Prosthecomicrobium sp. N25: one gene and its partner. The main gene of each other region encodes a partner of the protein of the gene in region 2 in a complex. Links are inferred from orthologs where the notes say so. Each region holds a gene or a part of one and is shown on either strand. Other genes may lie near its edges. The genes, in order: WBG79_RS00980 and WBG79_RS21640.

Evidence for each region.
Region 1: the proteins of WBG79_RS21640 (region 2) and WBG79_RS00980 are in contact, whole or in part, in a solved structure (PDB 1A0O), measured with the Escherichia coli proteins. The link is inferred for Prosthecomicrobium sp. N25 from one-to-one orthologs.

The regions. Positions count from the first base shown.
Region 1 is NZ_JBBCAT010000001.1:210,908-218,917, reverse strand. The notes cover bases 2,484-5,398. They hold WBG79_RS00980 (response regulator), read left to right. Parts: upstream 2,484-3,706; coding sequence 3,707-4,090; downstream 4,091-5,398. Other genes in these bases: WBG79_RS00970 (EAL domain-containing protein), read right to left, coding at 4,891-5,398; WBG79_RS00975 (protein phosphatase CheZ), read left to right, coding at 4,165-4,833; WBG79_RS00985 (MaoC family dehydratase), read right to left, coding at 2,983-3,426; WBG79_RS00990 (bifunctional riboflavin kinase/FAD synthetase), read right to left, coding at 2,484-2,899. Also shown: ileS (isoleucine--tRNA ligase), read right to left, coding at 1-735; WBG79_RS00995 (DMT family transporter), read right to left, coding at 984-1,898; more of WBG79_RS00990, read right to left, coding at 1,895-2,483; more of WBG79_RS00970, read right to left, coding at 5,399-6,351; WBG79_RS00965 (heavy-metal-associated domain-containing protein), read left to right, coding at 6,553-6,753; WBG79_RS00960 (ABC transporter ATP-binding protein), read right to left, coding at 6,772-7,503; WBG79_RS00955 (ABC transporter permease), read right to left, coding at 7,500-8,010. UniProt on the Escherichia coli protein: Involved in the transmission of sensory signals from the chemoreceptors to the flagellar motors.
Region 2 is NZ_JBBCAT010000003.1:508,429-516,809, forward strand. The notes cover bases 1,843-5,128. They hold WBG79_RS21640 (hybrid sensor histidine kinase/response regulator), read right to left. Parts: upstream 4,794-5,128; coding sequence 2,043-4,793; downstream 1,843-2,042. Other genes in these bases: WBG79_RS21635 (chemotaxis protein CheW), read right to left, coding at 1,843-2,046; chpT (histidine phosphotransferase ChpT), read right to left, coding at 4,923-5,128. Also shown: WBG79_RS21625 (protein-glutamate methylesterase/protein-glutamine glutaminase), read right to left, coding at 1-1,167; WBG79_RS21630 (response regulator), read right to left, coding at 1,178-1,543; more of WBG79_RS21635, read right to left, coding at 1,579-1,842; more of chpT, read right to left, coding at 5,129-5,585; WBG79_RS21650 (YHS domain-containing (seleno)protein), read right to left, coding at 5,718-6,356; WBG79_RS21655 (DUF1134 domain-containing protein), read left to right, coding at 6,470-7,039; WBG79_RS21660 (hypothetical protein), read left to right, coding at 7,191-8,381. UniProt on the Escherichia coli protein: Involved in the transmission of sensory signals from the chemoreceptors to the flagellar motors. CheA is autophosphorylated; it can transfer its phosphate group to either CheB or CheY.

The DNA of each region.
Region 1 (8,010 bases), on a different replicon or contig from region 2:
GGTCGTCGTCCAGATGACCACCGAGGCGCCGGCCACTGCGGCCGGGCCGACCACCACCGGGAACTTCACCCAGATCGTGTCCGACTGGTAGTCCTGGTACTCGACCTCGGCCTCGGCGAGCGCGGTCTTCTCGACGACCGACCACATGACCGGCTTGGAGCCGCGGTAGAGCTGGCCCGAGACCGCGAACTTCTGCAGCTCGGTGGCGATCACGGCCTCGGCCTCGTAGGCCATGGTCAGGTAGGGGTTTTCGAAGTCGCCCTCGACGCCGAGCCGCTTGAACTCGGCCGCCTGCACGCCGATCCAGTGCTCGGCGAACTGCCGGCACTCCTTGCGGAACTCGACCGCCGGCACCTCGTCCTTGTTGCGGCCCTTGGCGCGGTACTGCTCCTCGATCTTCCATTCGATGGGCAGGCCGTGGCAGTCCCAGCCGGGGACGTAGTTGGAGTCGTAGCCCTCCATCTGCTTGAAGCGCGTGATGACGTCCTTGAGGATCTTGTTGAGCGCGTGGCCGATGTGGAGGTTGCCGTTGGCGTACGGCGGGCCGTCGTGCAGCACGAACAGGGGGCGGCCCTTGGCGGCCTCGCGCAGGCGGCGGTACAGGCCCGTCGACTGCCAGCGCTCCAGGATCTTCGGCTCCTTCTCGGGCAGGCCGGCGCGCATGGGGAAGTCGGTGACGGGGAGGAAGAGCGTCTCCGAATAGTCTCGGGTCGCGGAGGCGGACGTGTCGTTCATCGGTCAACTCGGATCGGACGGGACAGGGGCGGCGGCCTCGAGGGGCCGCGCCGCGGGGCGAGGCTTAGGAAGTCCCGGACCTCGACCGGGTCGCGATCAGGCGCGCCCGGAGGAGGCCGGGCCCGTAATTCGGCGGAGGTCCCGCCCGGTCGCGTGAAGCCGACGCATGCGTGCTCGTTCCCGAGGTCGAAGGATGGCGGCGGTTCTACCAGCGCCGGGGCGGTTGGGGAAGCCCGGATCGCGCCTCGTCACGCGGCCTTGCCCGCCTCGCGCCGCACGATCGCCAGGCCCGAGCCGACGATCAGGACGATGCCGGCCCAGGTCGGCCCGTCCGGGAAGTCGCCGAAGACCAGGAAGCCGAGGGTCGTGGCGCTGATGATCTCCAGGTAGTTGAGCGGCGCCAGCACGGCGGCCGGCGCGCTCTCGAAGGCCTTGACCACGAGCCCGTGGGTGACGAGCGAGATCAGGCCGATGCCGAGGAACATCAGCCAGTCGGAGCCGGCCGGCATGCGCGCCGCGGCGCCCTCGAGGCCGAGGAGGGTCGCGACCGCGAGCGCGGCGCCGAGCAGGAGCGTGCCGCCGAGGCCGGTGACGAACTGGGTCGCCATCAGGGTGCCGGTGCCGGCCAGGATGCGGGTGATCAGGAGGTAGCCGGAGAACAGGCAGGCGGTGCCGAGCGGCATCAGCGCGTGGATGCCGAAGACCTGCCAGCTCGGGCGCACGATGACGAGCGCACCCAGGAAGCCGACCGCGCAGGCCAGCCAGCGGCGGCGGTCGACCCGCTCCTTGAGAACCAGGGCCGACAGGGCGGTCAGGATCATGGGCTGGACGAAGAAGACCGCCAGGGCGTCGGTGAGCGGCATGACGCGGAGCGCGGTGAAGAACAGGAGCGTCGCCCCGGCGAGGCAGAAGCCGCGCATGAGGTGGACCCCGAAGCGGGGCGGCAGGAGCGTGCGGAGCGCGCCGGTGGCCGCCGCGAAGGCCAGGGCGAGCAGCATCTGGACGAGCATGCGCCCGAAGGCGACCTCCAGGGGCGGCAGGCGCTGGGCGAGCAGCTTGGCGAGGATGTCCATGGCCGGCACGATCACCATCGCGGCGGTCATCAGCCCCATGCCGCGGAGCGTCTGCGCATCCCGCGCCGGGCCGGCGGCGGCGAGGCTCACGGGTCTTCGCCGAGGGCGCGGTCGAGGGCCGTGCCGGGGCCGACGGCGCCGAGCACCGCGCGCGCCTCGGCGGTGTCCCGGTGCATCTGTGCCACGAGCGCCTCGACGCCGTCGAAGCGCTGCTCGGGCCGGAGCCAGGACACGAAGGTGACGACCGCGGTGCGGCCGTAGAGGTCGCCGGCGAAATCGAGGAGGTAGGTCTCGAGCAGCGGGGCGCCGTTGTCGAACTGGGGCCGCCGGCCGTAGCTGGCGACGCCCTGGTGGACCGCGGCGCCGACCGCGACCGTGACGGCGTAGATCCCGTGGCGCAGGCGGCAGTCCGGGCCGAGGCGCATGTTGGCGGTCGGGAAGCCGAGCTCGCGGCCGCGCTTCTCGCCGTGCACCACCTCGGCCTCGACGAACCAGCGGTAGCCGAGCAGGCCCTGGGCGAGGCCGAGATCGCCCGCCGCGAGCGCGTCGCGGATGCGGCTCGACGAGACCGGCTCGGCGCCCTCGTCCGCGAAGGCCTCGACGATCTCCACCGAGAAGCCGTCCCGGGCGCCGCGCGCGGCCAGGAAGGCCGGCGAGCCGCCACGGGCGCGGCCGAAGTGAAAGTCGTAGCCGACCACCGCGTCGGTGATGCCCAGGCGGCCGAGCAGGATGTCGGACACGAAGGCGTCCGCCTCGATGGATGCGAAGGCGCGGTCGAAGGGGACGACCAGGAGGCCGTCGAGGCCCAGCGCCCGCATCAGGCGGGCCTTGGGGCCGGGCGGGGTCAGCCGGAATACGGGCTGGTCGGGCCTGAAGACGGTGCGCGGATGCGGCTCGAAGGTCATGGCCAGCACCGGCCGGCCGGCGGCCTGCCCGCGATCCAGCGCCTCCGCGAGAACCGCCTGGTGGCCGCGATGGACGCCGTCGAAGTTGCCGATGGCGACGACGCCGCCCGTCAGCGCGGCCGGGATCGCGTCCAGGGTCTCGACCAGATGGAACGGGCGCCGGTCCGCGGCGGCGGGATCATGCATGTCGCTTCGGCTGTCCGGCTGACGAACGGGTCGGCCGGACCCTGCCCCGCCGGGTTTCTCCGGTCAAGCCGTGCGAAGGGCGGTCAGGCCGCCTGCGGGCGGCTCGGCACCATGACGGTCGCCTCGCCCTCGAGCACCACCTGGCCGTCGACCGAACATTCGCAGTGCAGCCGGCAACGGCGGCCCTTCTCGACGAGTTCGATCACCTCCACGTCGACCACCACAACGTCGCCGATGCGGACGGGGCCCTTGAAGTTGAGGGTCTGGGACATGTAGACGGCGCCCGGCCCGGGCAGGCGGGTGCCGAGGATCGCCGAGATCAGGCTCGCGGTGTAGAGCCCGTGGGCGATGCGCTGGCCGAAGCGCGTCTTCGAGGCATAGACGTCGGAGAGATGCAGCGGGTTGTCGTCGCCGGAGATCTGGGCGAAGCCGACGACGTCCGAGTCCATCACGGTCTTCATGATGGTTTCGCGCATGCCGACCTTCAGGTCCTCGAAATGATAGGTCTTCAGGATGGGGATCGTCATGTCGCCTTGGGTCCGCGTTCGGCCGGGATGGCGCGGAGGCTAGGATCGGGGTGGGGGCCGCGCAAGTCGACATATTGTCGTGTCCCGGCGGCGCGTGGTCGCGCGGCTTTCTCTCATGACCCAACGTCATTTCTCCTATTAACGGAATTTTCTGAAGGTCAGTCGTATGTTGGCGGCGGGCAGAGGGAGGGGGCACGCTAGGAGCCCTCGACCAGGACCGATTGAATGACCGGACTTCGGAGTAAAGGGGATTTCCGAAGCCCAAGAGTGGAGTATGCAGATGGCGCTCGATCTTTCGATGCCGATCCTGGTGGTTGACGATTACAAAACCATGATCCGGATTATCCGGAACCTCCTGAAGCAGCTCGGCTTCGAGGACGTGGACGAGGCCGCCGACGGCACCGAGGCTTTCGCCAAGATGAAGGAGCGCCGCTACGGCCTCGTCATCTCGGACTGGAACATGGAGCCGATGACCGGATACGAGCTCCTGAAGCACGTCCGCGCCGATACGTCGCTGGGCAAGACGCCGTTCATCATGGTCACGGCGGAATCCAAGACCGAGAACGTGATCGCCGCCAAGAAGGCGGGCGTCAACAACTACATCGTGAAGCCGTTCAACGCGCAGACGCTGAAGGGCAAGATCGAAGCGGTCTTCAACGACTGACGAGCTCGACCCTGCGGGGCGCGCGAGGGACCGCGGCGGGTGCCATACCCGCCGGTCGGGCGAGGAGTCACATCATGGCTGAGGCCGCGACGGCCCAAATCGAACGCCTCGTCGAGTTCCTGCAGAAGGGCCGCGAGGACGTCAGGCTGCACGACGTCATCGATCTCGCTGAGAGGATGGCGCAGGTGCTCGACGACGCGGTCGCGGGCACGGACGCCATGCTGTACGGCGAATTCCGCGCCATCCTGGCCGAAATTTCGACCCTGAAGCGCGAGGTCGCCCAGCTCGGCCCGGACCAGTTCCGCTTCGACCGCATCCCCGAGGCCGGGCGCGAGCTCGACGCGGTCGTAGAAGCCACCCAGGAGGCGACCGAGACCATCATGTCGGCCGCCGAGGCCATCATGGGGGCGGACGCGTCCGACCCGGAGGCCTACAAGGCGCTGGTCGACGAGAAGATGATCCTGGTCTTCGAGGCCTGCTCGTTCCAGGACCTGACCGGGCAGCGCATCCGCAAGGTGGTCAAGACCCTGAACTGGATCGAGAGCCGCATCACCAACATCGGCCGCAAGCTGAACATCGCGGACGGGCCCGCGGAAGATATCGAGGAGACCGAGGACGAGCGGCGGATGCGCGAGCTCATCCTGCACGGGCCCCAGCACAAGGGCCAAGGCGTCAGCCAGACGGCGGTCGACGACTTCTTCGCGAGCTCCGACCAGGACGACATCGACAAGCTGTTCTCGTAACGGGGGCCTCGGGCACGGAGCGACCCGCAGGCGAGCCCTAGGACTCGATGGCGGGTCCTACTGCCTCTGCAGGATCGCGCGGCCGAGCGCGCTGCGGCGCGGGTCGGCCGGATTGCGCGGCTCGGCCGGACGCGGCTCGCCCGCCCCGGCCCGCCCGCCCGGCGGGACCGGCCGCCCGGCCGGCGCCGCGGCGGGCCGCGACGGGGCGGCCGCGGCAGGCTCGGGCTCGGCGGTCTGCAGGACCTCGCTGCGCACAGGGCGCGGCGGCGAGAAGACGAAGCCCTGCCCGTAGCGCACCCCGTAGTCCAGGACGTCGACCACCTGCGGTTCCGTCTCGATGCGGTCGATGACGAGCTCGATTCCGAAGCGGGCGAAGTAGTTGGCGAGGTCGGCCGGATGGATGTCGGTCGCCAGTTCGTCCATGCGGTTCAGCAGGCGGTCGCAGGAAATCTTCGCGAAGCGGAAGCCGCGATCGGCGAGGAGCTGGAACGAGGACTTGAGGTCCGTCACCTGGTCGATGGAGAAGCGGTAGCCGAGCCCCTGCAGGCTGCGCAGGGTCTCGAACTCGATCGGTCCGCCCTGCTTCAGGCCGCGCTGGGAGACTTCCAGGACGAGGCTGTCGGCGAGCGCGCGGTTGGCCTCCAGCACGGCGACCAGCTCGCGGGCGAAGCGCCCGTCGGCGAAGCTCGCCAGCGAGACGTTGCAGAACAGCCCGACATCTTTCGAACGGGCCGAGAGGCGGCGCAGGATCTGCACCGCCCGGACCACGATCTCCTGGTCGAGCACGGCCAAGACCCCGGTCTTCTCGGCGATGCCGATGTAGTCGGCCGGATAGAGCGTCTCGCCGTCCTCGGTGCGCAGGCGCGTCAGCGCCTCGTAGAAGCGGATCCGCCGCTGCGGCAGGGTGACGACCGGCTGCAGATAGATCTCGATGCGGCCCGCCTCGACGGCGCGGCGCACCTCCTCGGCGAGGCCGGCCTCGCCGAGATGCGCGAAGCGCTTCGGCACCAGCGGGTTCTCGTCGAGCGCGCGGGGCGGCTCCGGGGCGGGCGGTGCGGCGGGCGGCGGCGCGACCCGGGCCGGGGGCGCAGCCGGGATCGCCGAGGCCCGGGGTGCCATGCCCTGGGCGGCGCGCTGCTCCAGGTCGGCGACCGTCTCGACGACCTGCCGGACCAGCGTGCCGATCACCTCGATCTCGGCGATGACCGGCTCCAGCTCCCTGCCGGGCCGCCGGGCTCCGGCGGATTCCAGGCCGGACACCCGGCGGTCGAGATTGGCAAGGTCCTCGACGAGCCGGCCGAGCTGGCCGCCGATGCGGGCGAGGTCCGCCGACAGCCGTTCGCGCTCGCGCGTGCGGCCGGTCTGCATCTGCAGGATCAGGAGGGCGAGGAGCAGGCCGAGGGACAGGAGCCCCGTGGTGTCCCAGCCGAAACCCAGCTGGAAGCGCATCACCGCGCCGGCCGAGAGCGCGACGGCCACGATGCAGCCCGCGATGTAGAGATCGGCGATGCGCCTCATCGGTGGGTGCGCGGTCCTTTGGCCAGGCTCCTCGAGAATCACCTCGCCGACTATGCGCGATCTGGGCCCGCCGCGCCATCCGGCCGGTGCCCTTCGCGGGCCCGACCGGGTCCGTGATTTTCCGGGGCGGCGACCCATTGACCTTGCCCCGAGGGGAAGGTCCATATCGTCCGGCAGGGACTGCGAACCGGAGATCCGCACATGATTACGCTGAAGGTGGAAGGCATGACCTGCATGGGCTGCGTCAAGAGCGTCAAGAACGCCATCGGGGCGGCCGACCCGGCCGCGGCCGTCTCGGTCGACCTGGAGACCGGCAAGGTCGAGGTCGACACGAAGCTCGGCCGCGACGCGGTCGTGTCGGCGGTCGAGGCCGCCGGCTACGACGTGGCGGCGGCGGCGTGAGCCGGCCGGCGCGGGCGCTCAGCTCGTCACGCTGACGGGCGCGCCCGCGGCCCGGCGCTCGTCGGAGACGATCCGGCCATCGACGAGGTGGATGCGCCGGCGCATGGCCTCCGCGAAAGTCAGGTCATGCGTCACGGCCACGACGGTGCGGCCCTGGTCGGCGACCAGACGCGCCAGGATCTCGCGCACCTGGGCGGAGGACCTGGTGTCGAGGCTGCCGGTCGGCTCGTCGGCGAGCACCACCGGCGGATCGTTGGCGAGTGCCCGCGCGATCGCGACCCGCTGCCGCTGACCGCCGGAGAGCTGGTCCGGCAGTTTGCCGAGCTGCCCGGCGAGGCCGAGGGATTCGAGGAGTTCGGCGGCGCGCTCGCGCATTGCGCGGTCCGAGAGGCGCGCGAGCTTGCGCATGGGGATCATGACGTTGCCGAGCGCGGTGAACTCCGGCAACAGGAAGTGGAACTGGAACACGAAGCCGAGGGTGGACAGCCGCGTGGCGGCCCGCTCCGCCTCGTCCATGAGGAGGGTCGACCGGCCGCGGATCAGGACGTCGCCCTCGGTCGGCAGGTCGAGCAGGCCGAGCAGGTAGAGCAACGACGATTTCCCCGATCCGGACGGCCCGGTGACGGCGACGAACTCGCCCTCCCCGATCGCCAGGTCGATGTCGCGCACGAGCGTGGTCGGCACAACGCCCGGCAGGATGCGGGTCACCCGCCGCGCCTCGATCAGCGCCGGCCCGGCGTCCGCGCTCACGTCGCCCCCCGGATGATGTCGACCGGCTTCACCTTGGCGGCCTTGCGGGCCGGCAGGTAGCCGGCGACGCCCGCCGAGGCGAGCGCGAAGGCGGCCGCGACGAGGTAGTGGCGGAGATCGCGGGCCACGGGCAGGTGGGTGACCTCCGTGACGCCGGCCTTGAACTCGAACTTGATCGTGCCGAGCAGCTCGGTCAGCCCGAAGCCGAGCAGCCAGCCGGCGACGGACCCGACGACCCCGATCATCAGGCCCTCCAGCAGGAAGATACGCCGCATGTCCGACTCGGCGAAGCCGAGCGACTTCAGGATCGCGATGTCGCGCGCCTTCTCGTGCACGATGGTGGAGACGATGTTGTAGATGCCGAAGCCGGCGACCAGCAGGATCGCGCCGACGACCGTGAACATGATGACGTTGCGGACCCGGAAGGCCTCCAGAAGGCCCTCGTGCGCCTCCTCCCAGGCGACCGCCTTGTAGCCGGTCTCCCGCTCGACCCGCGCCGCGACGGCC
Region 2 (8,381 bases):
CTCCGACGCGGCGCCGGCCTGAGCGACCGCCCCCGGCATGCCCCACACCACGCTGGTCTCCTCGTCCTGGGCGATCACGCTGCCACCGGCCTGCGCGATCGTCTTGGCGCCGGCCGCACCGTCGTGGCCCATGCCTGTAAGCACGACCGACAGGATCGCGGCCCCGTAGATCGGCACGGCGCTCTGGAAGAGCGGGTCGACCGCAGGCTTGCAGAAGTTGACCGGCGGCAGGTCGTTGAGCTGGACGACGGTGTCGCCGCCGTCCTTGCCGATCACCATGTGCTTGCCGCCGGGAGCGACGTAGATCCGTCCGGGCATCAGCGGCTCGCCGTGCACGCCTTCCGCCGCGCGGCGCCCGGAGGCCTTCGTCAGGTGCTCGGCCAGGATGGCCGTGAACGTCGGCGGCATGTGCTGGGTGACGAGCACGGGCAGGTTGGCGATCGACTTGCCGATCTCGCCGAAGAGGCGGGTGAGCGCCTGCGGCCCGCCGGTCGACGAACCGATCAGGACCACCCGCGGCGAGACGGTCGAATAGGACCGCGTCACGATCGAGGCGCCCTGCCGCGTCATCGCCGACGGGGCGGCGGTCGCGGAGACCCGTTGCGGGGCGGCGGCCTGCGAGAAGGGCGTGCGGGCGGGCGAGGGCGCATGCGCCATCGGCGGGCCCGGGCGCGCCGGGGCGGCACCGCCCACCGGCCGTCCGGCCCTCTGCCGGGCCCGCATGCCCAGGGCCTTCACCTTGGAGAGGATCTCCGTCTTGAACTCCGGGGACGTCGAGACCGAGCTGTTGGATTCCGGCTTCGGCACGTAGTCGGCCGCCCCGAGCGCCAGGCATTTCAGGCTGATCTCGGCATTGCGGCGGGTCAGGGTGGACGCCATCACGACGACCAGCCCAGGCTTGGCCTTCAAGAGCAGCGGCAGGGCCGTGAGGCCGTCCATCTCCGGCATCTCGACGTCGAGCACGACCACGTCCGGATTGGAGCGGAGCACGTCGTCCACGGCGAGCTTGCCGTTGCGGTGGCTGGCGACCACGGCAAGCGCCGGGTCCTCGTCGATCCAACGCCCGATCAGACCCCGCACCACGACGGCGTCGTCGACGATCATCACGCGGACGGGATCGGTGACGGTGCCGGCGCCCGGGGTGACGGCACTTGCGGTCAAGGACATGGAACCCCGCTCAGATCAGGCCGACTTCGGCGAATTTGGCCTCGACGATCTCGCGATCGAAGGGCTTCATGATGTATTCGTTGGCGCCGGCCCGCATGGCCTTGGCGATGTGCGCCACGTCGTTCTCGGTGGTGCAGAACACGACCTTCGGGTCCGTTCCGCCCGGCTCGCGCCGGAGCGTGCTGAGGAATTCCATGCCGTCCATGACGGGCATGTTCCAGTCGAGCAGGATGGCGTCCGGCATCTGCTTGCGGCAGAGATCGAGGGCCTGCTTGCCGTCCTCGGCCTCCATGATCTCGAAGGACAGATCCTCGAGGATCCGCCGCGCGACCTTCCGGATCACGCTCGAATCGTCGACCACCAGGCAGTACTTCATCGAAGCCCTCTCCATGTCCCCGCTTCGGATCGCCGTCATGCGGCCAGGCTCTCGGCCATCCCGCCGAGCACGCGGTCGACGTCGAGGATGACCATCAGCTGCCCGTTCAGGCGATGGACGCCGCCCGAGATCGACGCCCAGCGCGAGTCCAGGTTGACCGGGTTCGGCTCGCGCCCCGCCGTCGGCAGCGTCAGGACCTCCCCGACGTTGTCGATCAGGAGCCCGTAGGATTCGCCCTTGTGCTCGATGCCCACCGCCATGGCGTGGCCCCCTTCCGCACGCGGCGGCAGGTGCAGGCGCTTGCGCATGTCGATCGACGTGACGATCCGGCCGCGCAGGTTGAGGACGCCCGCGATTTCGGGCCGCGACAGCGGCACCCGGGTGATCGATTCCGGCATGAAGACGTCGTGGACGCGCTCGATCGGCAGCCCGAACAGCTGCCCCCCGATCACGACGGTGACGTACTGCACCGAATCCGTGAGGCTGGAGATGTCCTCGCTCATGCCGCGACTCCGTAGTCGTAGGTGGTGACCTCTTTCAGCGCGGCGATCAGGCCGGCCCGGTCGAACTTGGCGATGTAGTCGTCGAAGCCGGCCTGCCGGCCGCGCTCGATCGAAGCCGGCGTGCAGATCGCCGACAGGGCGAGGATCGGGATCGCGCGGAACTTGGGATGCCGCTTCAGCGTCTCGGCGAACTCGTAGCCGTTCATGTCCGGCATCTCGATGTCGGAGACGACCACGTCGTAGCGGCGGCCCTCGTCGAAGAGCTTGAGGGCGTCGACGGCGGACTCGACGCTCGTCACGTTGAAGCCGGCCGCCTTCAGCACGGGCCCGAGCATGTTGCGGAAGAAGGCCGCGTCGTCGACGAACAGCAGCGTGCGGGTGAGCGCCTCCTGCTTCAGCTCCTTGCGGCGGAACCAGTCCTCGAAGGCCTGCGGCAGGTAGTAGCCGATGTCGACCACCTCCGTCGCCTTGCCCTTGATGACGGCCGAGCCCAGCACGCCCGGACGCTCAGAACCGACCTGGATGTCGAGCCGGTCCTCGACGATGTCGATGATCTCGTCCACCACCAGCCCCATGGACCGGCCGGCATCCGAGAAGACGAGCATCGGCAGGCTGCCCTCCGACTTGCGCTGCATCATCTCGTCGAAGTAGACGAGCGGCATCAGCGAGCCGCGATACTGCACCAGGTCGCGTCCGTTCGAGTGCTCGACCTTGTCGACCGAGAACTCCTCGAGGCGCGTGACCAGCGAGAGCGGGACCGCCTTGGGTTCCATCGACCCGGCCCGGAAGAGCAGCATGGAGATGGTCTGCGCGTCCTCGCGCGCCCTCTCCTCCTCCGACCCGCGCTCGTCGTTGACCTGCGTACCGGCGACCCCGCCGAGCGCCTGCGCGATGCCGTTCGGGTCGATAATCATGATCACCGAGCCGTCGCCCAGGATCGTGTTGCCCGAGAACATCGTGATGTGCCGCAGCATCGTCGACATCGGCTTCACGACGATTTCCTCGGTGTGGAACACCGCGTCGACCACGAGGCCGAAGGTCTGGTTGCCGACCAGCATGACGACGATGAAGCCGTCGTCCTCGGACTTCTCCTGCTTGGCCGGATCGAGGCTCGAGATGCCGAGGAGCCTGGAGAGGTGCACCAGCGGCAGGAGCTTGTTGCGCAGGCGCAGCACCGGCGTGTCGCGGATGCGCTCGATGCGGTGTTCGGTATTCGACTGCGCCCGCACCAGCTCGACGACGGAGAGCTGCGGGATCGCGAAACGGTCGCCGGCCGATTCCACGATCAGCGTCGACACGATGGCGAGCGTCAGCGGGATCTTGATCGTGAAGTTGGTGCCCTGGCCCTGGGCGCTCCTCAGGTCGACCGTGCCGCCGATCGCATCGATGTTCGTCTTGACGACGTCCATCCCCACGCCGCGACCGGACACGTTGGTGACCTTCGAGGCCGTCGAGAAGCCCGGCGCGAAGATGAACTTGTTGATCTGCTGCTCGGTCATCTTCTCGAGCTCGGCCTCGGTGGCGAGCCCGTTCTCGACGACCTTCTGCCTGATCTTGTCGACGTTCAGGCCGCGGCCGTCGTCGGCGATCTCGATGATGATGTGGCCGCCCTCGTGGTAGGCCGAGAGCTTGATGGTGCCCTTCTCCGGCTTGCCCGCCGCCTTGCGCTGCTCGGGCGTCTCCAGGCCGTGATCGGCCGAGTTGCGCACCATGTGGGTGAGCGGGTCCTTGATCAGCTCCAGCACCTGCCGGTCGAGCTCGGTGTCCTGCCCGATCATCTCGAGCTCGATCTGCTTGCCGAGCTCCTGGGCCAGGTCGCGCACGACCCGCGGCAGCTTCTGCCAGGCGTTTCCGATCGGCTGCATGCGGGTCTTCATGACCCCTTCCTGCAGCTCGGCCGTGACGTTGGAGAGCCGCTGCAGCGGGACCTTGAACTCGGAGTCCTCATGGCGCCGCACGATCTCGAGGAGCTGGTTGCGCGTCAGCACGAGCTCCGAGACCATGGTCATCAGGTGCTCGAGCGTGTCGACCGAGACGCGGATGCTCTGCTGGGCCACGGACCCGGCCTTGCCGCCGGCTTCGCCGTCGCCGTCCTTGCCGTCGCGCTTTTCGGGGTCCTTAGCGGCGGCGGCTTCCTTCTTGTGCTGAGCCTCGATCTTGGCCTCGGCCTGACGGGCGAGCGGAACGTCGGCGTCCGTCTCCCGGAACGCGCGCTCCAGCTCGTCGAGCGAGACCTCGCCCGGACGCAGGGGGCGCTCCAGGACCTGGTAGACGAGTTCTCCCTCGGTGTGCTTGGGCCCGTCGGCCTGGACGAGCTTCGGCGCGGGAGGGGCTTCGGCGACCGGGGGCGGCGGCGCCGCGGCGGCCGGCATCTTGCCCTCGGCCATCTGCTCGAGCAGGGAGATCAGGTCCTCGTCCGAGCCGGCCGGCTCCTGCTCGGTCGCCTCCAGCTCGCCGACGAGCGACTTGATCCGGTCCAGCGAGTTCAGCACCAGGCTGACCGCCTGCGGCGTCACCGGGACGCCGTCCCGGAACTTGCCCATCAGCGTCTCGGCCGCATGCGCGATCGCCTCGAGGCGGGGCAGGCCGAGGAAACCGCACGTGCCCTTGATGGTGTGCACGAGGCGGAAGATGTTCGCCAGGATCTTGGCGTTGTTGGGGTCCTGCTCGAATTTGACGAGTTCGACGTCGACCACGTCGAGGCTCTCGTTGGTCTCCGTCAGAAATTCGCGAAGCAGATCGTCCATGGCCCGCTACCTGCCCTCTGTCTGCGGTGTCGGGCCGATGCCCTTTCCGCATGTCGAGGTCCAGTATCCGGGCGATACGTTAAGAGACGCTTGCTGCCCCAACGGAAATCTAGAAATTGCACCAGGCGGTTAATACGTAGGAGAGGATTCGGCCATGACCGCGCTGAAGACGACCGAGTCATCGACCTTCTCGACCGAGACGTTCATGTCCGCCGCACGGGCGAGCAGTCCGGCGTAGATCGGCTGGATCATGTGGGCGTCGGGCGCCTGCTCGGGCAGACGTCCGACCAGGATGCCGTCGACGCCTGGCGGGATGCGGGCGTTCGTGCCGGTGGCGACCAGCCGGAAGCTCGGCCGGGCCGGCTCGCCTTCCACCGTCACCTTGATGACGCCTCCGCGCGGGATCGCATGGGTGGCGATCAGGACGAGGTTCAGCAGCAGCTTCACCTTGTTCTTCGGCATCAGGACGCGCGCGGCATGCCACTCGATCGAGGCCTTCTCGCCCGCCATGAAGCCGCGGGTGACCTGCTCGGCGTCGCCGAGGTCGATCTCGGCCCCCGCCGACCCGGCCGCCCCGAAGGCGAGCCGCGCGAACTGCAGCTTGGCGGAGGCCTGCCGGGCGCTCTTCTTGATGAGGTCCATCGCGAAGGACCGCATCTCCTCGCTCGCGTCCTCGTCGAGCACCTCCAGGCCGTTGGTGATCGCCCCGACCGGCGAGATGATGTCGTGGCAGACGCGGCTGGCGAGGAGGGCGGCGAGGTCGAGGGCGGCGATGTCGGCGGCGTCGGCCATCGGGACTGGACTCCGGCTGTGGCTCCGGAACGGTCCTCGGCCGTGGCGGTCCGAATCACCTTCCGGGGGATCTGCCACCGATACACGCCCGCCCCCCCGTTTCATAGCATCGGAAAGCCTCGCCGCGCCCGCTTACGGCAGCTCCCCGGCGATGTCCGGCCAGTTCGCCTCCGCGCTCGCCACCATGGCGTCCGGGTCGGACAGGAACCCGACCCGATGGGCCGCGGTGGCGAAGAGATAGAGCCGGTCCCGGTGGATCACCCAGTGCCCGGGCTCCGCCTCGGCGATCAGGCCGGCGGCGAGCTGGAACACGCAGAGGCCCGAGAAGCGGGGCGCGTAGACCTCCGGGTCGGCCCGGAAGGCCATCAGGTTGCCCTCGTTCAGGAAACGCCAGGTCGCCCCCCGCCACTCCAGTTCGAAGCGGGGGGCGCCCTCCCGCGGCTCCGGCTCCACGAAATAGCTGACCGGATCGATGCCCCCGATGGCAATGCCGGTCCGCGGATCGGCGGTCATGCGCGGCAGCCGCGGGGCGACGACCACGGCCTCGAGCTTCGGCGGCGGGGCATAGGCGGGTTTCGGCCGGGGCGGTCCGGGCGGCGGCGGCCCCGCGGCCGCGGCCGGTTCCGACCCGTGCCCGCCCCCGCCGGCCGCCAGCGCCGGCGCCAGCGGGACGATCGCCAGGAGCGCGACGGCGGCGGCCCGCCGGCCCCCTCTCAACACCTGGGGCGGCCGTCGCCCTGGCTTCGCCCGATTTCCGCTAAACTCGTCCATGAATGATTCGTCCGCCGCTCGACCGGTGCGACGATACCGGCAAGACCTGGAGCTCCCGTTAAAGGCGAGCCCGACCGACAGGGCCAAGGCGTCCGACACGAGGGTCAAAGTCCATGCTTCGGCACTGGTTCACGAAGTTCATGCTCGCGGCCATGGCCGCCCTGGCGCTCGCCGCGGCCCCCGCCGGCGCGCAGACCAACAGCACCTACACGGTCAACGAACTGGTCTCGACCGGCCACAAGTTCTTCGGCAACGTCTCGGGCGGGCTCGCGACCGTCCTCGAGAAGGCGGTGTCCCAGTACGGCCAGCCGAACGGCTATATCCTCGGCGAGGAGGGCGCCGGGGCGATCGCGGCCGGCCTGCGTTACGGCGAAGGCACGCTCCACACGCGCGACCAGGGCCAGCACCGGATCTTCTGGCAGGGCCCGTCGATCGGCTGGGACTTCGGCGGCGAGGGCGCGCGGACCATGATGCTCGTCTACAATCTGCCCGCGGTGGACGCCATCTACCAGCGCTTCGGCGGCGTCGACGGCTCGGTCTACTTCATCGGCGGCTTCGGCATGACGGCGCTCGCCAGCGGCAACATCTACGTCGTTCCGGTCCGCGCCGGCGTCGGGGCCCGGCTCGGCGTCAACCTCGGCTATCTCAAGTTCACCCCCAACGCGACCTGGAATCCTTTCTGAGGCTTCCCTGACGTCCGCCCGGACCTGTCGCGAGCGCGCCACGGCCCCGCCGCGGCGCGCATTGCCTGTGGATTGGCCGATGCGAGGCCGGGTTCAGTCGTGCTAAGCAATCTCGTGCCGGACCGAGATCTCGCCGGCGGAGTGACGCGACTTGATCGAACTGGCCCTCTACTTCGCGCTCGGCTTCTTGCTGGCGGGCCTTCTCGCCCTCATGGTCCTGCCGGCGATCTGGCGGCGGGCCGTCCGCCTGACCAAGCGCCGCATCGAGGCCTCGACACCGCTCAGCCTCGCCGAGATCAAGGCCAGCCGCGACCAGCTCCGTGCCGAGTTCGCCCGCGAGACGCGGCGCCTCGAACTCGCCGCCGGCGAACTCCGGCGCCGCGCCGCCGAGCGCCAGATCGAGGCGAGCCGAAGCCGCGACCGGCTCGACGCGGTCTCGGCCGAGCGCGACGAGACGCGGCGCAAGCTGGAGACCACCGAGGCCGAGCGCACGGCCGTGGCCGGCGCCCTGGCGAAGGTGACGGAGGAGCGCACCGCCGCCCTGCAGGCCAACGAGGCCCAGGCGGCCGAGTTCAACGACCTCAAGGTGCGCCTCGCCGACATGCTGGCCGACCTCGACGCCCGCAAGCTCGAGATCGCCACGCTCAGGACCTCCATCCAGTCCCTCGAGGCCCGCGTGGTCAACATCACCGACGAGCAGCGCCGCACCGTGACGCGCGCCGAACTCGCCGAGACCGAGCTGGACAAGCGCGAGAGCCTTCTCGCCGACACCCGCGAGCGCCTGCAGCGCGCCGAGGCCGCCCTCGCCGACCGGGCCCGCGAATTCACGCTGAAGACCGAGCAGCTCCGTGCCACGGCCGAGAAGCTCGCCGCCGCGGAGGCCCGGCTCGCCGCCGCCGAGGCGGTGCCGGTCGGCGACAACGTGAGGCGCTCGGTCGAGGAGCTCGAGCGGTCCAATGCCGAGCTCGAGGCGACCGTCCGCCGGCTGGCCGCCGAGCGCGACGCGCTCGCCGCGCAAGCCGGCCGGGAGGGTCGGGCACCGGCCCCGGCGACCGGGCCCGCCGAGCCGGCCGCGGCACCCGGCGAGATCGGTCTCCTGCGCGAGCGTCTCGCCGACCTCGCCGCCCAACTGGTCGTGCTCACCGGCGACAAGGATCGCGGAGAGCTCGCCGCCCCCCCTGTCGAGAACGGGGCTGCCGCCCCCGCTGGCGCCGTCCCGTCGGCGAGGCCTGCGGCGGACGAGGACGCGACCGTCTTCGTGCCCGGCCCCGCGCGCGCGCCGAGCCTCGCGGACCGCATCAGGGCCTTGCAGCAGGACAAGCGCCCCCCGGACGCGACGACG